DNA from 3 places in the Sulfobacillus sp. TH-112 genome. Region 1 is predicted to be linked to each of the others. Evidence: riboswitches for the same ligand, from Rfam matches in the RefSeq annotation. Region 1 holds a riboswitch; each other region holds the start of a gene.
The links. A riboswitch is a leader RNA that binds a small molecule or an ion and turns the genes downstream of it on or off. The one in region 1 is predicted to bind cyclic di-AMP.
Positions count from the first base shown of each region.

Region 2: another riboswitch for cyclic di-AMP. It lies ahead of ACOJWD_RS09575 (LysM peptidoglycan-binding domain-containing protein); the one in region 1 lies ahead of ACOJWD_RS06220 (peptidoglycan-binding protein).
Region 3: another riboswitch for cyclic di-AMP. It lies ahead of ACOJWD_RS15160 (C40 family peptidase); the one in region 1 lies ahead of ACOJWD_RS06220 (peptidoglycan-binding protein).

Region 1 is NZ_JBYCKN010000096.1:1,042-8,521, reverse strand. Features, by position in the region: gene ACOJWD_RS06235 (ATP-binding cassette domain-containing protein) at 1-1,839, shown strand, start outside; gene ACOJWD_RS06230 (NAD(P)/FAD-dependent oxidoreductase) at 1,836-2,837, opposite strand; gene ACOJWD_RS06225 (EamA family transporter) at 2,959-3,879, opposite strand; cyclic di-AMP (ydaO/yuaA leader) riboswitch at 4,060-4,195, shown strand; gene ACOJWD_RS06220 (peptidoglycan-binding protein) at 4,205-5,386, shown strand; gene ACOJWD_RS06215 (GntR family transcriptional regulator) at 5,500-5,772, shown strand; gene ACOJWD_RS06210 (hypothetical protein) at 6,185-6,820, shown strand; gene ACOJWD_RS06205 (O-acetylhomoserine aminocarboxypropyltransferase/cysteine synthase family protein) at 6,866-7,480, opposite strand, start outside.
Region 2 is NZ_JBYCKN010000134.1:16,821-24,300, reverse strand. Features, by position in the region: gene topA (type I DNA topoisomerase) at 1-1,047, opposite strand, end outside; cyclic di-AMP (ydaO/yuaA leader) riboswitch at 1,281-1,416, shown strand; gene ACOJWD_RS09575 (LysM peptidoglycan-binding domain-containing protein) at 1,428-2,396, shown strand; gene ACOJWD_RS09570 (transglycosylase domain-containing protein) at 2,508-4,802, shown strand; gene ACOJWD_RS09565 (ribonuclease HII) at 4,774-5,394, opposite strand; gene ACOJWD_RS09560 (YlqF/YawG family GTPase) at 5,381-6,163, opposite strand; gene lepB (signal peptidase I) at 6,168-6,692, opposite strand; partial or broken gene lepB (signal peptidase I) at 6,781-7,344, opposite strand; gene rplS (50S ribosomal protein L19) at 7,403-7,480, opposite strand, start outside.
Region 3 is NZ_JBYCKN010000204.1:1,206-8,685, forward strand. Features, by position in the region: gene htpX (zinc metalloprotease HtpX) at 1-838, shown strand, start outside; gene pspAB (PspA-associated protein PspAB) at 860-1,414, shown strand; gene pspAA (PspA-associated protein PspAA) at 1,428-1,691, opposite strand; gene ACOJWD_RS15145 (PspA/IM30 family protein) at 1,688-2,404, opposite strand; gene pyrG (CTP synthase) at 2,531-4,171, opposite strand; gene rpoE (DNA-directed RNA polymerase subunit delta) at 4,261-4,554, opposite strand; cyclic di-AMP (ydaO/yuaA leader) riboswitch at 4,733-4,891, shown strand; gene ACOJWD_RS15160 (C40 family peptidase) at 4,904-5,773, shown strand; gene ACOJWD_RS15165 (hypothetical protein) at 5,954-6,337, shown strand; gene ACOJWD_RS15170 (enoyl-CoA hydratase/isomerase family protein) at 6,325-7,080, opposite strand; gene ACOJWD_RS15175 (3-hydroxyacyl-CoA dehydrogenase family protein) at 7,107-7,430, opposite strand; gene ACOJWD_RS15180 (3-hydroxyacyl-CoA dehydrogenase family protein) at 7,453-7,480, opposite strand, start outside.

The sequences.
Region 1 (7,480 bases):
CTGTCTGGAGGTAACAAGCAGCGTTTAGCACTCGCCAGCGCTTTGGTATTAGATCCCGATTTGGTGATCTTGGATGAGCCGACTGCCAACCTTGATCCGCGAGCCACGGCTGACGTCTTTTCAGAGATCGCAAAGCTGCAAGCTCTGGGCAAGACGCTATTGGTGATAGAGCACAAATTCCTCGATCTGGTGTCGATTATCCCAACCATGGTGCTAATGAGCCGGCAAGGGGACATTTATCGTGTGGGACCGAGTCAGGAACTGATGGTGCAAGAAGCCGAGTGGATGCGTCAAGAGGGGCTGATTGTAGACCGTCGGGTTGCGATGTCTGCCAAAGGACTTCTCATCTCAAAGCCACTGGTGGAATTGGAGAATGTCGCGGTGAGGTATACGCGTCATGGTCCCGACGCGCTATCAGGGATAAACTTGCGGTGTTTTCCGGGAGAATTAGTCGCGCTGGTGGGGAGTAACGGAGCCGGAAAGTCCACATTACTGAAGCTTATCGCCGGACTGAAACGCCATCATCAAGGAAGAGCCATTCATCCGGCGGTATCGGAGGTCGCCTTTGGATTTCAAAATCCGGAACATCAATTCATCTTCGAACGCGTGGTCGATGAAATGAGCAATCGGTACGTTGAGGGCGTCATGCCGGAGGATACCCGACAGCAATTGGAGCAGTTTGGACTCTTGGACCATGCTCGTCTCAGCCCCTATTCCCTCTCGCAGGGGCAGAAGCGGCGCTTGTCTGTCGCTTGCATGTTGCAAAAGCCGCACAGCCTGTATTGTCTTGACGAGCCAACGTTTGGCCAAGACGCGAGTACTCGGGATGTGATTATGGAACGTCTGCAGGAGCGGCAACGAGCGGGTGCTCTGGTGATTATTTCTACCCATGATTTAGACCTGGTGGCGGAGTATGCGACACGGGTCATTGCCATGGATCAGGGAGAAGTGGTGTTTGACGGGGAGCCGAGCGAACTCTTGACCAACGATACTGTGTTGGACCAATGCCACCTAGTGGCGCACTCTGGGCTGAGAGAACCTCAGGACGAACCAGGTAGCTCCTCGCCCCAATTTATGACAATGGGAAGTCGAGTGAAAAAGAGCACTATGGGGCGGATTAATCCGGTGTGGAAGTTGCTCGGGGTGTTTTTGGCGGTGGGCTTAACTGCCTTTGCCCATACCTTGCCTCAAGCGATGACGTTGGCCGCCATTCCCCTGGTCCTACTGGTGACGCTAAGCGGCATATCTTTACTATCCGTAATAAAGCGCCTTTTACCGTTTGTGCTCTTTTTTGCGCTCTACACTTGGATGATGACCGCATATGCTGCTGTGGGCCCACAGACCCCGGTCTTTCACCTGCTGTGGTATCGCTTGTCCTATCCCGGATTTATCAAGGGGTTGATTTTAGGGTTTCGAATGTTGTCGGCGGTTAGTTTTGGTCTCTTATTTGTCTCTACAGTAGATTTAGTCGATCTCGTGAAGGGATTGTCTCGGATATGGCACATACCGCCCAAATTTAGCTATGGCACCTTAGCGGGATTGCGGTTCTTTCCCAGTTTCATCGAAGAGTGGGACAAACTGCGCCTAGCTCGTCGGGTTCGTGGACGCGACCTGCATTGGTCTCCGGCACGAATTGTCACCTATGCCCTGCCTCTTCTTAGTGATGCGGTGCGGCTCTCTGAAAGGGTGGCTATTGCCATGGAGGCCCGCGGATTTAAAGGAGAACCGATGCAGGTGTCCACGGCCCGTAGCTACTATCATCCCATCGCCAGTTCATGGCGGGATGCTGTATTTGTGATTCTCTTGCTATTTGTCACCGTGCTGGCTTTATGGCATTAAAAGGGGAGGTTCTTGAGATTGGAGCTATGCGGGAGACCCTTCTTGGTGGGATCAAGATAGTTGCGGATGTGGGCGATTGCCAATCCGATTTCCCCGAATCCTGTCGCTATCAGCTTGACTTTTCCAAGGTAAGCCGCCACATCTCCGGCGGCGTATACCCCAGGCAGATTGGTCAACATAGAGGAGGGATCGACAGGAATGGTGTTGCCTTGAAGTGTCACTCCCCAAGTCTTTACTGGCCCTAAGGAGGGAAGGAACCCTAGTCCACCAATGACGTCATCCACCGCTTCTTGGGACTCTTCTCCGGTGGTAACATGTTTTAGGGTGACCGACTCTAACTGAGCGTGGCCGCCAAGATGAATTACCTCATAGGGCGTCCTCGTTGTGATATTGGACTTTTCGGCAATAAGTCGAATGCTCTCTTCTTGTCCGCGGAACTCCGTGCGACGGTGAACCAGTATCACCTGATCCGCATAGGGGGCAACCGCGAGCGTCCAGTCAAGCGCTGTATCTCCCCCGCCCACCACCATCACGCGACGGTGGTGAAAGTATTCGAGTGGCGGAACAAAATAGTGTACGCCATGCCCCTCAAGGGACTCGGCTTCAGGAGCGGTAAGCCGTCGCGGAACAAACGCGCCAATGCCTACGGTAATCAGGAGGACCCGGGCATAGAGGACCTCTTGGTCGGTTTCGACCTGGTAATAGAGTGAGTCACTGGTGGTCACGGGAGCGATATGGATCACGGAGTGCCCGAGTTTTACGGTGGGAGAGAAATGCATCGACTGCTCGATGAGGCGATTGGCGAGGTCTTTTCCCGTGATTCCGTAGAAGCCTGCCACATCATAAATGGGTTTCTCGGGATAAAGGGCATACAGTTGCCCCCCTAAAGCAGTAAGACTCTCGATCATGGTGACCGACAAACCATGAAGTTTTGCCATGGTGGCTCCAAAGAGACCTACTGGGCCGCCACCAATGATAATCATATCCTCAATCTGCAATCTGGTCCCTCCTGCCACGTAATCAATTTATGATAACAAAAGTACCGAATTTGCGCGAGGCGTACTGGAAATGTCTGACGCCCTCTATGAGAGCCAAATGAAGAGGCCAATGAACGCATGCTTAGCCTCTCGGAACGGCGCGATCCCAAACCGATGCTAAGGTAATGCCGCCGAGAATCAGCATACAACCCAGCCATTCGAACAACGTTATAGATGACTTAAGCCAAATTAGTGATATGACAAGTGCGGTCGGAAGTTCTACTGATGCCAGAATTGCGGTCAGCGTGTCACCGAGCTTGGGCGCACTCAAATACAGTAAACCTAGGGGAAGAACGAGACTAAAAATGCCCGCGACGCTCCCGTACCCGACAGTTTGGGACCAGTTCTGGGTGAAGAGGTGGCTAGGGTTGTGATAAAAGAGGAAGACCGTCAGGGCGGCAATCACGATCGTCAGGAACGCGCTATTCAACACAGGGGTATCCGACGCAATGCGGGCTTGCCAGAACAAGGTGAAGGCATAACTCACTCCGGCACCGAGCCCTTCGATCATCCCGAGGGTGGTCAACGGGCCGTGAAACTGCTCACTTAACGCTAGGATGGTGCCGATGACGATGAGTGCGATAGCTGCGACCTCAATAAGACTGGGACGTCGTCTCGACGCTAACCATCCCATCACGGGAAGCATCCACGAGAATTGAAATAGAAGCAGGACCGCCATAGCTGGGGGAAGATGCTTTAACGATTGATAATAGCAAATGGTAGTAGCGGCACTGGAGACTCCTACGGCCAAAAGGGGCCAGACGAGGTGTGCGCGTAGGCGCATGGGTGGAGACTTCATCAGATATCGTGCGACGACCAGAAACAGTAAGGCGGCCGGATACTGTAGCATGCTCAGGGAGGACGTTGCCACGCCGGAGCGCACAGCTTGTTTGACAAGGGGAGTCACTAGGCCATAACTGGCTCCCGCACAGAGAACCGACAAGATGTGCACTTTGGGTGTTTGCGCCACGAGCCGATCGCCGATCCTTCCTGATGATGTCATGCCTGCCCTCACTGTATCATATCTGTTTGTCGTTCGACCGGACTTCCGTGTGGTGGTGGATTTTGGGACAGGTCCTAGATTATGAGAAAACACCCTGCATTTCGATAATCCTCCATTTAATATCACGCCAAGGCAGCCTACCCGCTCCCTGGGCATCTGACAAAGTCCGCACTCTTTTCTACCATAACTACGCCAAATTGTTTAAGAATGACAACCGGGGGAACCGGTCTGTGGGGTGAATCGTGTGATCACGTAGGGCCTACCTCTCGTTGCCCGAACCCGTCAGCTAACCCCGGAGGCACAACTTTGAGAGAGGGGTTACTTCATGCGTATAACATCAAAAATTGCCGTGTTGAGTACGGTCGGCATTGCGAGTGCCGGATTATTGAGCGGAGCAACGTTTGCCGCGACGCCCAGCACCACCAGTCTCGAGGCGATCCATCCTGCCATGCAACAGTCCTTACAAATCGGTTCGCAGGGGCATTGGGTCTGCACCCTACAAGCTGATTTGAACCTTCTGGGGTATTCTGCGGGTCCTATGGATGGAATTTTTGGTCCGCGGACGGAGCGAGGGCTGGTGGCGTTTGAACAAGCTCATGCTCTTCCCGACAGTGTAGCTACCACCCCGGTCATCTGGCAGGATATCCTTGCGGGGTTTGATATTGTGCCTGCCGCGCCAGAGTCTTCTCCGACAACGGCCCAGACTTTGGCCAATACCCACCCAGCAATGCGCCAAGTGCTCACGATTGGTTCGACCGGGCACTGGGTGATGACCCTACAGGCTAACTTGGAAGACTTAGGATATCTGCCTGAGGGATCAGACACGGGATACTTCAACGCGGCCACCGAGACGGCACTCAAGGCCTTTCAAAAGGCCACTGGATTGGCTGAAACCGGGGTGACATCGGAGGTCACTTGGCAGCAGATGTTATCGGGATTTAAGCTGGTACCACCAATCAGTGGGACTACCGCACCAACACTGGCAAGTGGGACAAGCACCACAGGGTCGACGTCCACCTCGGGCAATACCAGTTCGAGTATTAATAATGGACAAAGTGGCCCGACCTTGCCCGAGGCCTTTCCCGAGCCCAATGATCCGGTGAGCGAGCCTTCGTTGAATAGTCCGTCCGACGGCGTGACGGGGGAATTCACCTCATCCATCAAGACTATCGACGGTCGCCCGGTATTGCATGCCTATCATATGGTTGCCACCTCCTATGGTCCTAGTTTGGCCGATAACTACCCCTATGGACCGGTGGACGCCTTTGGACAGCCGTTGGAAGACGGGATGATTGCCGTTGACCCGTCGGTTATTCCATTACACAGTGTACTGTATGTGACGGGCTATCATGATAATTACTTGCCATCAGGGGGCTTTATGGGAGAAGCTCTCGATACCGGGGGCGCTATCCAAGGGGATCGCGTAGACCTCTTTATTAACGCCGATCCTACCGTGATTTCGGATTTTGGGGTGCAGCAGGTTACCGTCTATACTTTGGGGAATTAGCGAGCAATGCCTTGGTCCAACCGAGTGGGATGGCGCGAATTATTTGGCCATCCCGCTCTTCATATCGTAGAATAGAGTTGCTTAGGTATGAGTTCGGAGATGGAGGCCACGGCATGTATTCACCATTAGCAAATCGTTTGGACTTATTGGTGCAAAGGTATCGCGAAGCCATCTTAACCCATCGTATTCAAGTGGGGGCCACTCTGGTGGTCGAAGAGGAGGCCAGAGCGCTCGGGGTGCCGACGCATGTTGTCCGTAATGCGTTTCAACACCTGGCGGGGATAGGTCTGGTAGAACTGCAATCCGGGGGACGGGCAGTGGTGCACGCCAATAATATTCAATCTCTTCAAGCGTTGGAATTTGGCCATACGCGGCGGCGCGCATAGCCCCTGCGGAAAATTGCCATGGCTCTTAAGTCCCGTCAGCGCGATGGCTTAAGCGCAGTGGCGGGAGCGGCGTGACTAACATCACTAGATGACCTGCGAGAGGGCTCTCATGGCCCTCTTTTATGCAGGTTTGGTCTGTATGGGCCCGTTCCTTCTTACTTTGCGGTCCTCGCTCTGGACAAACACGGCTCCCGGTTTACGGGGCGCGACCACAAAAGGACATGACAATCGACGGCCTTATCGAGGTGTCTCTCGTATTGATCCCATCCGGGATAGGACACCGACGGCTATTCCTGTTGGCCAGCCAGCTCTGAGTGCCTCGATGGAAAATTCTCTATAAACTAATCCTTTGGCAGGAGAACGCTGTCTGAGTCGCGAAATGAGTGGGCAAACATTGCGAAGGGGGACACAGATGTTTGCCGAGTCGATTGCTAATCGTCACTCTGACGTTCAAGGATCCATGCTGTTATCAGAGATCTTGCCGAAACTGGCCGATCATCCCGGACTGATGGTAGTTGAAGAAGGAAAAATCCTCGGAGGAATTTCTCGTGGCGAATTATTCCGCACCTTCGGAGAGTATTGGATGAATGAAGGTCCGGCATCGCGTGAAATTATGGAGACACCGGTGCGCAATTTTGTGCGTGAAGTGCCAATTTTAGCTAATGGTACTCCTGTGGAAGTAGCGATTGACCTACTTGTTGACGGGGCACCTTTGGTGATTGTCGAAGATCGCCGTAATCAACCATACGGCGTCATTTCGTGGATCGAGGTGAATCAATATCTACGGGAGATTACCGGATTAAACGACCGTGATTCCGTGCGTTTTTCATTAGCTCTCTTGGATATTCCTGGGCAGTTGGCTCGGGTTGCAGAGGTGGTGGGTCGTGCCGGGGCCAACATCACCGCAATAACCGTGTCTGATCCCAAAGTGCTCAATTGGGTTCATGTGGTGCTGAGGGTAGACAGAGAACATGCGGATATCGCGAGACTGGCTCTGCAACGGGCCGGAATCGATATTGTCACCGAGCATCAAGGACGAGTCGGATAGGGAACAAGAAATGCCCCCGAGGGATACCATCCTCGGGGGTATGATTTAGTCGTTGAGTGCTTGTAATAAATCGTCCCATAAATCATCTACGTGTTCTAGGCCCACCGACAAGCGGATGAGGTCGGCAGAGGCGCCCGCCAACACTTGCTCTTCGTCACTCAATTGTTGATGGGTGGTGGAGGCGGGATGAATGGCCATCGAGCGTGCATCACCGACGTTAGCCACGATGAGCCAAAGCTGCAGCCGGTCCATCACTCGGAGCGCTCTTTCTTTTCCGCCATTAACCCCAAAATTCACTATCGTTCCATAGCAGCCATTCGCAAGGTAGCGGTTCGCCAATTGATGGTTGGCGTCATGCGGTAATCCGGGATAATGGACGAAGGTTACTTGCGAATGGGCCACGAGCCGTTCGGCCAAAATTTTGGCGGTTTGAGATTCCTGCGTGATGCGCACCGGAAGAGTTTCAAGACCTTGTAAGATGTAATAGGCGTTCGTCGGTGAGATGGCAGCACCGGTGTCTCGCAACACTTTCACCCGAAGTCGCGTAAGGTATGCGGCTTCATTGAGGGTGGAAAAAACTAATCCATGATAGCTCGGATCGGGATGTGTGTATTGTGGGAAGCGGGGGCTATTAAAGTCAAATTTTCCCGCGTCCACCAC
Region 2 (7,480 bases), on a different contig from region 1:
CTCGTGGGCATCCTGCACCCCCGGTCTTTCCTTTTGGGGACGTTTCGGGACGTCACTTCCTTTAAAGAACGGCGTTCCGTAGGTACTTTCCACATACGCCTTGGCATCTCCCACGGCCACGTCCGAAACACGGGTGGAGTCCGTGCGAATGTAGGTCACAAGTCCTACTGTCCCTTCCCCTTTCACCTCAAGTCCTTCATACAATTGTTGCGCGAGACTCATGGTACGCTTTACCGAAAACCCGAGACGCCGTGAGGCCTCCTGCTGCAATGTGGATGTCGTAAATGGGAGGGACGGAAAGCGACGACGCTCCCGGGTCTTCACCGACCGAACTTCGACGTCCATTCCCACTTGCACTTGCTCCAGGACCGCCCCTTGATCAAGCACGGTGAGACGACCCTTTTCGCCTAATGGGCCAACATACTGAGCAGCAATCGCCGGTTGGCTATTGGCGGTTAATTCCACTGTAAAATATTCTTCCGGACGAAAAGCTTCAATGTCCAGTTCCCGATCGACCAAAATCTTCAGTGCGGCTGACTGCACTCGACCCGCGGACAGTCCGGGACGTACCTTGCGCCACAGCAACGGAGATAGTTGGTACCCCACCACGCGGTCGAGTACCCGCCTCGCCTGCTGGGCATCCACCAAGTTCATATCCACCGGTCGGGCCGAGCGAATCGCTTCAGTCACCGCATCTTTCGTAATCTCGTGGAATTCAATTCTACGAGCATCCTCCGGCTTAATCCCTAGTGTTTCCCCCAGATGCCAAGCAATGGCCTCGCCCTCGCGGTCCGGGTCGGTTGCTAAATACACGCGATCGGTCTTTTTGGCCGCGTCCTTCAATTCTTTCACTAATGGACCTTTGCCGCGGATGGTAATATAGCGCGGCTGAAAATCTTTTTCGACATCAACACCAAACTGACTCTTTGGCAAGTCACGTACGTGCCCCATCGATGCCTTCACCTGATACCGACTTCCTAGAAATCGGCTGATGGTTTTGGCCTTGGCCGGAGATTCTACAATAATCAAGGGCTTTGGCTTTGCCAACCTGCCACCTCCCGTTCGTAAGCGTACCTATACTATCGCATTATGCCACGGATATCCAGAAAAGGCCCTCCCCATAAAATCGCCCATTATTTCCCTGACGCTTTTTTCCATGCATCCCAAATATTTAGTGTGACGGACATATTATGGCAAAAAGCGACGTGCGAAGGTGGTGATGACCGCTCACTCAATCCCATCGCTCATGACATGTCGACAAGATCCCCCTATAATCGATACGACTCCTTATGCCGAATCATGGAAATTCCATGTACGGGGGATAAAGGGACCTGTCCCTTGGTGAATCGTGTCTACACGTAGGGCTCCTTCTGCCCGAACCATGAACTAACCTCGGAGGCAAATCGCGAAGGAAGGGGAGCCCCTATTTGAATATACGCTCGATTGGCGTAGCCAGCGGTGCTTTAGTGGCTGCAGCCTTGTGTTTGTCCCCGCTTACCACGGTCCAGACGGTCGCTCAAGGATCTCCGACGGCACCTCATCATCAATTGATCGATAGCGCGCACGCGAGCTCCTCACTGTCTTTTGAGGCCGCACACAGCGCCACCTATCGGGTGCAATCAGGAAACACCTTAGCAGGAATCGCCAGCCAATTTCACACCACCTGGGAAACGCTAGCTTCGATGAACCACTTAGCGAATCCCAACGTGCTTCGCATCGGCGAAGTCCTCTCTGTGCCTGGTGGACAAACCACGCTTGCAGCCAATGAACCGGCTACAGCCAAGGCGTCGTCCGCAGTGCGCCGATATACGGTTGAAGCGGGCAATACCTTGGCCGGGATTGCCGCCATGTTTCATACTACATGGCCCATCCTCGCCCAACTGAATCATCTGTCGAATCCCAACAATATTGCGGTCGGCGAAGTCTTGATCCTGCCCGGCAGTTCTTCGGCCATCGCAAGTGGATCCAATAGCGTCTCACTACCTATGCAAGATGCTCCAAGCTCCGTCGGTGCAGCCATCGTATCCACCGCGCTGAAATACCTCGGGGTGCCTTACGTATTTGGTGACGAGAATCCTGCAACCGGCTTTGACTGTTCGGGTCTGGTACAGTATGTACTGGCTCAAAACGGTATCAGTATTGGGCGTACCACTTGGGAGCAGTATGATGAAGTGACCCATGTGTCAAAAGCCAATCTCGAACCCGGCGACCTGGTATTCTTTCAAACCTATGCTCCCGGAGCGTCTCACGTAGGAATTTATATTGGCTCGGATCCCGCCATGGGATATTCGGCGGCATTTATTGATGCCCCGGAACCGGGTCAAGGAGTCCAGATACAGAATCTTAACGACCCGTTCTATGTATCCCATTACTATGGAGCGGGAACGGTAAACTAAACTCTAGATCAGCGGCGGGGCCTTCGGGCTCCGCCTTTTTTCGACATATTTTTTATGTGACACGGACACCTTAGCGGGAGAAGCGCTACTGCCCGATTAAAGGAGAATCCGATGCAAAATCGCCGCCGTCACCATCGTCATCGACCCCAGATACTATCGATTCGCAGAGTCACGGGGGCGGTGTTGTCTCTAACCGCTTTCACCAGTATTCTGGGTGTCGGCCTGCTGATTCACAAGATTGACCAAATGAATCAACACCTCCCTTCGGTGGCCAGACTCTGGGATTCGTATGCGTCGTCCTCTCCATCGATGGTCTACGACCGTGACGGGACAGTGGTCGCCACCTTGGGCGCCTCATCCGCCCCGGTAGCTCTCTCTGAGATAGCCCCCAGCGTGGCGACGGCTGTCATCGCCATTGAGGACCATCGCTTTTACCAGAATCAGGGGTATGACCTTAAATCGATTGCGCGATCCGCCTATGTCGACCTCAAGGCAGGGGGACGTCCGGTGCAGGGCGCCAGTACCATCACAGAACAGTTAGCCAAGAACCTCTATCTCAGCGACCAAAAATCCCTGAACCGAAAAATTGATGAATTTCTCTTAGGGATTAAGCTCTATCATCACTATTCAAAAGCCCAGATCCTGGACTTGTACCTCAACACCGTCTATTTTGGTCAGGGGGCCAAAGGCATTCGCGCGGCTGCCAAAGTGTACTTCAATACCACCCCTAGCCACCTCACTCTCAACGAGGCCACCCTGCTCGCGGGACTACCTCAGAGTCCGTCACAATATGACCCGTATATACACCCACAGGCCGCCCAGGTTCGTCGAGACCAAGTGATTGATGCCATGGAGCGCTATCACGACCTCACTGCCCAAAGAGCCGCTCAATTGCGACGTCAACCGATTTCTCTCACGCCGGGGCACCATCCGACCAGCCAGGCACCATACCCGGATCCCTGGTACCTCGACCAAGTCATCCGCGTCCTTCTTGAGAAGGGATTTTCCTTGCAGGATATTTTTCATGGCGGTCTACACATTCACACCGCACTACGTCCGCGCGTATACCAACTCGCCCAGGCCCAAGTCCAATATTGGATGAACCGCAACTTTGGTCGTGCACACCACCCCTATGCCTATCATCAAGCCGCAGTAGTGGTCGAAAATCCCCATAATGGGCACATTTGGGCCATCATCGGCGGACGGCAGTACCTGGGGTTTCTCTCGCCTGATTTGGCCATCGACGCCCTCCGATCCACAGGGTCCGCCATCAAGCCCATTCTCGATTATGCGCCAGCGCTTGCTCGCGGCTACACCGAGAATAGCGTCATTCAAGACGTCCCGCGCTATCGTCATGTTCATCATCAGGCCTTCTGGCCACAAAACGATAACTTGCTCTATCGCGGCTATATGTCGCTCGCCGATGCCCTAGCCCTCTCCAATAACAATGTGGCGGTGCAGTTGTTTGCGCAAATTGGCCCACACTATGCTATTCATTATGCCAATCAACAATTTGGCATGCACCTTGGCAAAAATGCCGGATATCGTACGCCACCACTGGGACTCGCCTTAGGCGTCGATACCAATTTAATGACCTTAACCCAAGCCTATGGGGCGATTGATAACGGCGGGATTCGCCTGTCCCCGATTGTGGTGACACGCGTTACCCGAGATCACCACGTGCTCTATCAATCTCCGAGGAGCTCCCATCGTGCTCTTTCGGCCGACCAGGCCTTCATTCTGACTCAAATGATGAAAGGAGTCTTACAATCCCAGCCCCTCAGAGGCATCGGACCCGATGCCTTCCCTACCGGCGCCGCTCTCGGTATCCATCGCCCGGCCGCCGCGAAAAGCGGCACCAACAATAATGAGGAGGATGCCTGGTTTTTAGGATTCGAGCCCCAAATGCTAGTCGGTGTGTGGGAAGGAGATCGGATTGGAGAAGTGCCTCAACCTTATACCAATTCGGGTGCTGGACCGGCTTATGGCGCGGTTTCCGCAGGCCCCATCTGGAAAGGCATCATGGTCTCAGTCAATCGGACTCTTCCTATCCCGAAAAGACGCTTTGAAGTCCCTCCGGGCGTCATCTATCAACAACATATCAGTGCCACCTCGGGGCTTCTTGCCAGTCGCTATACCCCAAAACGCGACCAGCGCGGCGGATGGTATGTTCAGGGCACAGTACCTAAACGACGAGATCCCACTTGGTACCCCATCACCGTATCCCGTGCCCATCCTTCCCAACTGTGGCAGCCGGGCTGCGGTGCTTTTCGAAACCGAATCGCACTCCGTCGCGAAAGCGCTTGGCATCAAGGCATTCCCAAACCTTGGGATGCCCGTTATTGGGCACCCACCGCCCAGTGCCGCCCACACGCTGCTAACCTTCCCTCTGCTCCCCATGAATAAAGGTGCGGCGGTGGGCAGGCGTGAGCCCCCTTTGACGGATCGCTTCGCGGTGCTGGGCGGTGGGATAGCCTTTGTGCTGATCAAAGCCATAGTCAGGAAAACGGTCGTGAAGTTCGATCATATACTGGTCGCGGATCATCTTGGCGACAATAGAGGCGGCCGCGATCGACGCCGAGCGCTGATCACCGCGAATCAATGCCACGGTATGATATGGGGCATGAGAGAGTGACACGGCATCACTCAACACCACTTGAGGAGGTATATGCAAGTGAAAAATGGCGCGCCGCATGGCCAAACGTGACGATTCCAGGATATTAATTCTTTCGATGGTCCGCGGGCCTACCGCCCCAATGCCAATGCTTAACGCGTGTTCTTGAATCAGAGGATAGAGCGCGCAGCGCTCTGAGAGGCTAAGACGCTTCGAATCGTCCAATCCGACAATCGGCTGCTCGGGATCAAGAATCACTGCGGCTGCCACGACCGGTCCCGCTAGTGGCCCACGACCGACCTCGTCGGTGCCGGCCACCGAAAGTCCCTGCTCCCAAAAAATACGTTCGAACACTGTGAGTGTCATCAAGCTAGGGTGATTCATGCAGACCATCCTCGAGATTGGGGTGTTCCAAGCTGAATCGGCCCAAGCGGGCAGTGCGGAATCCGGTGATTAAGGCGTCAGCCGTCCGTCTCAGATCCACGACCCCACCTTGTTGAAGATACCCGCGGCCCCGTCCCCACGAAATCCAATCCGCTGGATCGGCATCAGGATGATAAAGAGACCACACGTGAGCCGCAATCTCCTCCGCCTCTTCTGGTTCCACCGGCACCACCCCTAAAAGTTGCATGCGCCAGTCACGTGACTTTGACGGAGTCACCACCCCGGGTAAATCCAACCATTCCCACCCATCATCCATCCTTATCCACTGCGGACCACGGGTTAACCCCGGTTTCCCTCCGGTACGGACCCGACGCTGACCCACCATACGATTTAACACGGTCGACTTACCCAAATTGGGTAAACCCACCACGGATAATCGGTACGGGGGAGAAAGTCTTTTCGTAATGGCCGCTTTTAGCTTCCGTGTCGCCTCTTGCGCTTCGGCAGAGAGAGCCACCGCTGTCACTCCACGAATCTTTTGATAATACCGGATCCACGCCTCCGTCACTTGGGGATCGGCCACATCACTTTTATTCAATACCAAGATGAGCGGCGTACGCCCGACCCAATTGGCCAATGGACCATGGCGCGTGAGTTCGGGTGCCCGTGCGTCGACCACCTCAATGAAGGCGGAGAGGTAGGGCGATAGTTCTCGTATGGTTTTTTGTGTCGCCACCATGTGGCCCGGATACCATCCGCGATTGGACATGCGGCTATAACCACCGAATCTGGTCGATGGGCCACCAGATCAAAAAGGCTTGCCCGCGCACATTCTTTTCGGGTAATAGACCAAAGTAGCGACTATCATAACTCACCGGGCGATTGTCGCCTTCCACCCACAAGTACCCCGGAGGTACGTAGCGCGGAGCGACATTGATGGACTTGCGATATTTCAAAAATGGTTCCGGATAACGCTTACCGTTAATATAGACCACATTATTCTTCACACTAATGGTATCTCCCGGAACCCCAATGACCCGCTTAATCCAGTCCTGACTGGGAATGACTGGGCTTTTAAAAACAATAATTTCCCCGGTCTCCGGCTTTCCCAATACAAAGGCCAGTTTATTGACTAGCACCCGATCCCCATTATGTAAAGTTGGTAGCATCGAGATTCCACTGACTTGAAACGTCTCAAATACGAAGGTGCGAATCACAAACGCCAAGATAATGGCCAATACCAGCGTCTCAATGACTTCAAGCGTGGAGTTCTTCTTCGTACGTTTTTCTGCTGCCATTCTCTTCACCTCATTCAGCATATTATTGACCGCCAACATCCTCTCATCGAGCGGCCCATGCTGACGATGTCTGATGTCGCCAATAGGATCACCGGTCGCGTATAGTGGCGGCGGGATGGTCCACTCCGGCCGAACACGAGAGCCATCGAATTTGGTCAAGAGGCCACCAAATCACAAACGCTTGTCCGTAGACATTTCTTTGCGGCAACAGCCCAAAATATCGACTATCATCACTCACCGGACGATTGTCGCCCTCCACCCACAAATACCCCGGAGGAATGTATCGTGGCGACACATTAATGGACTGGCGATACTAAAATGGCTCCGGATAACGTGTGCCGTTAATATAGACCACGTTACTTTTTACACTTATAGTGTCTCCCGGCACCCCAATGACGCGTTTAATCCAATCTTGACTCGGCACTTGTGGGCTTTTAAAAACAATAATTTCGCCGGTTTTTGGCGCTCCTCATACGAAAGCCAGCTTATTGACGAGTACATGGTCTCCATTGTGCAATGTGGGCAACATCGAGATCCCGCTGACATCAAACGACTCCAACACAAAGGTATGAATGACGAAGGCAAACACTAGCGCCAATACCACCGTTTCAATGACCTCGAGCAAGGGCTTTTTGACTCGATTGTTCTCCATAACGCACCTCGTCCACAAAATGATGGAGGCGAAGACCCCACCGTCTTCGCCTTCCCATCTAACGACGTTCGCGAATTCGAGCCGCCTTACCCCGTAATTGACGGAGGTAATACAGACGTGCACGACGCACTTTACC
Region 3 (7,480 bases), on a different contig from region 1:
ACTGTATGCAGCGTTTCTGTTGGTACTAGTGGCTGTTCGAGTGCCTTGGAGCGAACTGATTGTCATCATGGCTTTGGTGGCGGTGTGTCAAGTAGCATTCTCTGATCAGATCGTCCTGTGGTCCAGTCGGGCGCGCGTGTTACGGCCCCAGGAGGCTCCACAATTACACGACATGATTAGCCGCCTCGCGCAAATGGCTGATCTACCGACGCCAAAACTCGCTTGGATTAATAGTCGTATGCCCAACGCCTTTGCCATCGGGAAACACCCAAAGTCGGCGGTTATTGCCGTTACGCAAGGCTTAGTGGACCGATTAAATTCTCAAGAGCTTGAGGCGGTGTTAGCACACGAGTTAACTCACATCAAAAACCGTGATGCCACCGTCATTAGCCTAGCCAGCTTCTTTGCGATGGTCGCATCCTTTATTGTCCAGCAATTTTTCTTTTTTGGATTTGGCATGGAGGCCGACCGACGGGGACGACGTGGAGGTGGCGGCGGACAAGCGATTATTATTGTCTGGCTGGCGTCGATCGTAGTCTGGGCAGTGAGTTGGGTGCTTATTCGCACTTTATCTCGATACCGAGAGTACGCGGCGGACCGCGGATCCGCCATCTTAACAGGACATCCGGCGCATCTTGCGAGCGCTTTGGAGAAAATTCAGTCCGGCATGCGGATGACGCCCACTCGGGACTTACGTCAAGTCGAATCGATGAACGCGTTCTTCATCTTTCCTGCCGTCCGCAAGGATAGCGTCATGGAAATGTTTGCGACACATCCGACCATCGAACACCGGTTGCAACAATTGGAGCGTCTCCAAGAACGGATGGAGAAAAAATAAGCACGGGAGGAATTCGAGCCAATGGGCCTATTTGATTCGCTATTTGGACGTACCAAACTCCCCCCTGGAAAAACGGACCAGCTGTTTGCCCTCTCCACCGCAGCGCTCGACATTGAAGTAAAGCTTGATAGCCCTTACGGTGGAGAGGCCGCCATTGTGTTGCGTTCCGTGGATAACTCAGCCTATGAGGCGATCGAAAAAGATGTCCACGACCTCTTGCAAATGAGCGGTCAAGATTTTCAGGTGAAGATCCGTCAATTGACAGACAAAATGGACTTTCATTGGATCATCTTTGATGGCGCCCAACTGGAAGACGCCATCAACGGACTGCATATGACCGCGGACCTTATTAAACAAGGAGGCTATGCTGACAGTCTCTTGGCGGCGATGTTTCGCTTTGGTAACTGGTACCTGATTTACAGCTATCGTCGCGCGGCCTTTTATCCTTTTGTTCCCCAAGGAGGCCACCAACGTAACGAGAGTCGTGAGTTTCGGATTCGTTCTACGCTTGGATCCGCCCTCCCCATGGAAAAGGATCCCGAACGTTGGTACCCGCTCTGGGATCCTCCCATTTAAATCCGACGCCCCGCTATTCTGGGTCGGAAAATAGACGCTTCGCTTCATCCAGTGTCGTATCATCAGCCGGTAGAATTAGGTCCGACTCCACTAAGTGCTCAGTTTCCAGGGATTCCCCACTGCGGACTAATTCTGCCACCTGGTGTAACAACTGGTGAAATCGGTCGGCATGGTTTGCTGTGAGAGCATCCATCAGTTCGTCATCCAGCCGCTGTATTTCCTCTAAGGTATCGCCATCAACGCGATATTGTCCCTCGTGCAATATACGTACAATCATGATTGGTCTCCCTGGCCAAGTTCCGCTTTCAACTTCGCCAATTCATCGCTGACACTAGAGGAGGCATTCAGTTTATTCAGTTCATCACGAATAGAATCGCCGCTACTGGGAAGAGCATCATTTTGGAATGCAGGGTTATCCGCTAAAGAATCCACCGCTGCAGCACGCGCCTTCATGTTCTCAGTCTTGTCTTGGGCACGTTGCAAAGCCATATTCACATCGGCCATATCTTCTCCAAGACCGGTAAAGGCCTCCCCAATTTTCACCTGTGCTTGCGCGGCAGAATACTGTGCCTTAATGACCTCTTTCTGGGTCCGGAACGATTCGACTTTACTCTGCAACTTCTGCTGCAAATCACCTAACCGCGCTTCTTCCTTGGATAGGTCGTCAATTTGCGATTGCAGACCTGCAATTTGACTAGACATGCTTTGCTTACGCGTCAAGGCTTCTTGCGCTAAATCATCCCGTCCCGCTTTCACTGCATCCCGCGCATTGGCATCCTGCTGATTCATCGAGTCTTGAATGCGAGATGCCTGTAATTCGAGTCGCTTCTTCGACGTCACAACCTCCGCAATACCCTTGCGAATGTTCTGCAGTTGCTCAACTTGCTTCTGATATGAATATTCCAAAGTCTCCCGCGGATCCTCGGCTTTATCCAACACCGTGTTCACCTTGGATTTGAATATCGTAGAAACTCGCGCCATCAATCCCATGAAAAGCCTCCTCTCTCTATCCATAGTATATTCCCGAAGAAAAATCCTTGTCAAAAGCCCCATTCCAAAAGACGTCGTCGACGCTGTCAGAATCACACCACTCTTTAATGTCCCAAGCTATCCCCGCTATGATCGATCGGAGTACAGGATCGCGTCCTCGAAGGCTTCCTTGGCTTCCTTGCTTGCTGCAATAAACGATGTAAACAAGGGATGCGGTCGGTTCGGGCGCGACTGAAACTCTGGATGAAACTGAGTCCCAATAAACCAGGGATGATCCACTAACTCGATTATTTCTACCAGGCGGTTATCAGGAGACAGTCCCGATAACACCACCCCCACCTCTTGCAATGCAGTGCGGTAGGCATTATTCACCTCAAACCGATGCCGATGTCTCTCAAAGATGAGCGGCTCCTGATACACAGATTGAACCTTGGTGCCCGGCGTCAGTGCGCACGGATAACTGCCTAAGCGCATCGTGCCACCTAAATCTTCTACCGTTTGTTGTTCTGGCATGAGATCAATCACCGGATACGGTGTATCCGCCATAAATTCCGTGGAGTTGGCCTCACGTAGGCCGGCCCGATGACGGGCAATTTCTATCACTGCGGCCTGCATTCCCATACAGATACCGAAGAATGGGATGCTATGGGTGCGAGCATACTCAATCGCCAGGATTTTTCCTTCCACGCCGCGATAACCAAAACCGCCGGGAATCAAAATGCCGTCCACGCCGGTTAGCCATGCCTGGACTCCGTTGGCTTCAATATCCTCCGAATCAACCCAACGGATGTCCACTTTCACCTGGTTGGCAATCCCGCCGTGCGTCAAAGCCTCGACCACACTTAAATAGGCATCATGGAGTGCCACATATTTTCCGACCACCGCTATCTCCACGCGACCCTCGATGTGAGCTGCCCGATCGACCAGTGCCGCCCATTCATCAAGCTGTTTCGACCCACAGGCGGTGAGGCCTAAACGATTGACCACAATGTCATCCAACCCCTCATCGGCCAGCATCAGAGGCAGCTGGTAAATGGAATCAGCATCGACATTTTGCACGACCGCACGCCTATCCACGTCACACATTAGCGCAATCTTATCGCGCATCTCGCGCGACAATGGCTTCTGCGTACGACATACTATGACATCCGGTTGAATACCGATGGAACGCAGCTCTTTCACTGAATGTTGGGTGGGCTTGGTCTTGGCTTCTCCTGCCGCACTTAAAAAAGGAACCAAGGTCACATGAACATACATAACTGACTCTCGCCCGATATCGGAGCGCATCTGACGGATAGCTTCCAAAAAGGGCAAACTTTCAATATCCCCGACAGTGCCGCCAATCTCCACAATGACGACGTCTGCTCCACTAGATTCTGCCACTCGATGGATTCTCTCTTTAATGGCATTAGTGATGTGCGGAATCACCTGCACGGTGCCGCCAAGAAAATCCCCTCGCCGCTCCTTACTGATGGTCGACCAATAAATACGCCCCGTGGTTACGTTGTTGGCTTGCGAGAGGTTAATATCCATGAACCGTTCATAGTGTCCCAAATCCAAGTCGGTTTCTGCACCATCTTGCGTGACAAAGACTTCGCCGTGTTGCAAAGGAGACATGGTACCCGGGTCCACATTGATGTAGGGATCTAATTTCAGAGCAGTGACCCGGATACCCCGCGTTTTCAAAATTCTTCCTAACGACGCGGCCGTAATCCCTTTCCCGAGCGATGACACCACCCCGCCCGTAATAAACACATACTTCGCCATCGTGGTTCCTCCTATTCAACTCAATACCCGGGTTCTACTATTTGCGCACCGAAGAGACGACATTAAATGGAGAAGGAGTCCGAACGGAGTTAACCGTCGTCCTCCTCGATGTCTTCTGCATCATCGTCATCGTAACTCGCACGATCCCTTCCTGATGCAGTCGCTCGCCCAGGCGATTTAGGCTGCCACTCCTTCAGTCCCCACGATGACCCCCCGCGATATTGAAAGCGGGAGTCCAAGTTAATATCGGTATAAATTCTAGAGGCTACTTTGGGCTCCCGATCAACGCCCAACTGCATTAGCGTCTCATCCAGCAAGTCTTGCACATCCATTGGCTGTCCTTGCGCCTTAAGCACTGCATAGGCGGCGTCCGTTGCTCTCATCGGTCATCCCATCCTCCGGAAAGTTTCCCAAGTATTATACCACTCTTGGCTCCTTTGTCTTACGCGAATTGGTCTCAATTTGTAAATTCCATTGTCCCACCTTCAGTTTTCCCCTATTTTCGCAAAAATTCTCCCTTATTTGTTGATCGATTGATGTTATGCGCCGTAAACTAATGCCATATTCAATATGCCGAATCCTTGATAGTCAAGGTACGGGGGATCCTAAAGCAACGTCTTTAGGTGGTGAATCCGATCCTGTGCGGTCGGTAGGGGGCTCCTTCTCCCCCGAACCACGGGTTATCCGCTACTAACCTCGGAGGCAGTAACGAGAAGGAAGGACGTATCACTGTTGTTCAAATTTAATCGAAAAATGTTGCCCGTTTTGGCTGGCACAGCTTTGCTGTCGATGTCACTTTTGTCGCAAACGGTCCAAGCCCAAGTCAAGACGGTCCACAATTTCCAAGCCACCCAGGGTCTTAAGACACAGCCTGTAAAGACCATGAGTGCCTTAGAAGATGTTGGATATGCAAGCGCAAGTGCTTCAGACTCATGGGAAGCTGCTCCGGCCGCCTATCCAGCAGGTTATTTGCACGAAGGGGACACCGGTCCCCAAGTTGTCACATTACAAACCGACCTGACGGATTTAGGTTATTCACCCGATGGCATTGATGGCATCTTTGGCCCTGATACCTTGGCCGCCGTACAAGCCTTTCAACGGGCACAAGGATTACCGTCTTATGGTCTCGTGGGCGCGTTAACCTGGAATGCGTTAAACCAGGCCTTATCCAGTTCCTCGATCACCAATGCCCAAGACCAGGTCAATCGTGGCAACGTATCTATTTCGGGATCGGCACTTGCAGGACTTGCCCTCCAATACCAGGGTTATGCCTATGTGTGGGGCGGAGATAGTCCCTCGACAGGATTTGATTGCTCAGGCTTTGTTCAGTGGTTATATGGTCAGTTTGGGGTGTCATTGCCTCATTCGTCTTATGCCCAATGGAACGATGGAACCCATGTCAGCTATGATCAACTGCAGCCCGGGGATATTATCTTTTTCACCACCGAAGGCGTCTTTGCTAACCATGTTGGTATCTACCTTGGCAACGGAGAATTTATTTCTGCCGCGACGCCCAGTCAAGGGGTCGTGGTTCAGAGCTTGAGTGAACCGTATTTCGCCGACAACTATGATGGCGCAGTACAGATATTCCCCAGTAACTAAGAGGAGGATGGAATGTATGAGAGACCGCTGGCGCCCCTGGTGTAAAAGGTGCTCATCGACCCTCTCTCCGACTCTCCTTCTCTCCCCGACACCCGGACTACGGTCCGGGTGTCTTCTTTATTTCCCAGCTACTCGGTGATCGAGAAGGATAACGACCACTTACTCGGGAGGTTTTAGCATATGGTACACACGAAGACGCAAGCCATACAAAAATCCGAACCAGTCTCGACTCAAAAGACTCGTCTATCAACAACACATCATCGCGCGAATCCCTTGGGCATCGGCCGATTATTAATCATGGTGCTCACGATAGCGTTACTCGGTCTGGGGCAAGGGATTTGGTGGTGGAGTGGTCTCGTTCTTTTGGTGCTGATTCTTTTGGCCGTCAGTCGTCAAGGACATGTTTTTGGCACCGCTTGGTCGTCGTGTGCCATGCTTCTGGCATTAACGTTTTGGCATCAACATATTATTCCGGATTGGGCCAGTATTGTGATCCTCGCTGCCGGCATGACGCAATTTGGGCTCAGTTTACTTCGTAATCCTCAGGATTCTTATCGCCCGTGAAATTGAGGACGTCGCTTGCCAAGAAATGCTTGAAGACCTTCGAGGGCATCGCTCGTCATCATGATGCGATGCATCGCCTGGGTTTCTCGTGCTTGACCGCCATCTCGATTATCGGCCATGAGGCCTTTTATTTCTGCCAATGCTAGCGGCGGTAAGCTCGCTAAACGATCAGCCACATTCAGGGCGACATCCAGCAATATGCGTGGCTCTACCACTTGATGTACCAATCCTAGCGCGAGCGCTTCCTCGGCATCCACAGAATCGCCGGTGAGAACCATCCTCTTGGCTTGAGACTGTCCAATCAGTCGCGGAAGACGCCAGGTTCCTCCCCAGCCGGGAATAATCCCTAAGTTCACCTCGGGCTGCCCAAAACGTGCACTTCTGGACGCGATGCGAATGTCTGTGGCCATCGCCATTTCATTGCCTCCTCCATAGGCGATGCCGTTAATGGCAGAAACCATCGGAAGACGCCCGGTTTCAAACTTCTGGTAAAGCTCGGCCCCTAAACTGATAAAATCCGCTACACTGCCGCCAAGTTTCATCACACTATTTAGGTCTGCGCCTGCGGCAAATGCCGGACCGGAACCCGTAATCACCACCGCTCGAATGTCCATGTTGCCTGCCGCCTCGGTCCATAAGTCCTGAAGCTCACGCAGGACTTCAAGACTAATCGCGTTGACCGGTGGATTTTGTATTGTCCACACTAAGACGCGATCCATTCTCTTCTCATTGACCGCACTCACCTTAAGTCCCTCCTCGATTGCGATGGCTACTCCTCAGACGCCGAGTACTGCAGATATCCGCGACCGGTCTTCACTCCCAAGTCGCCCTGTGCTACAAGAGTTTTCAGCGATTCGGGGGGACGAAACCGCTCACCGACGGAATTTTCAAGCTCCGTCAATTCGGCAAGCACGGTATCCAGTCCTCGCGTGTCGGCCCACTGAAACGGTCCGGTCGCGAGACCCGCTCCTGCACGCATCGCCACATCAATATCTTCAATACTGGCCATTTTCTCCTCATAAAGTCGCACACTCTCTAAAAACGTAGCCAAACTAAACCGCTGCAATAACTGCTGTTCTAGTGATTCATCCATGTTAAAAACACCCCCATGCTAATTAACGGTACGAATAAAAGCCTTGACCG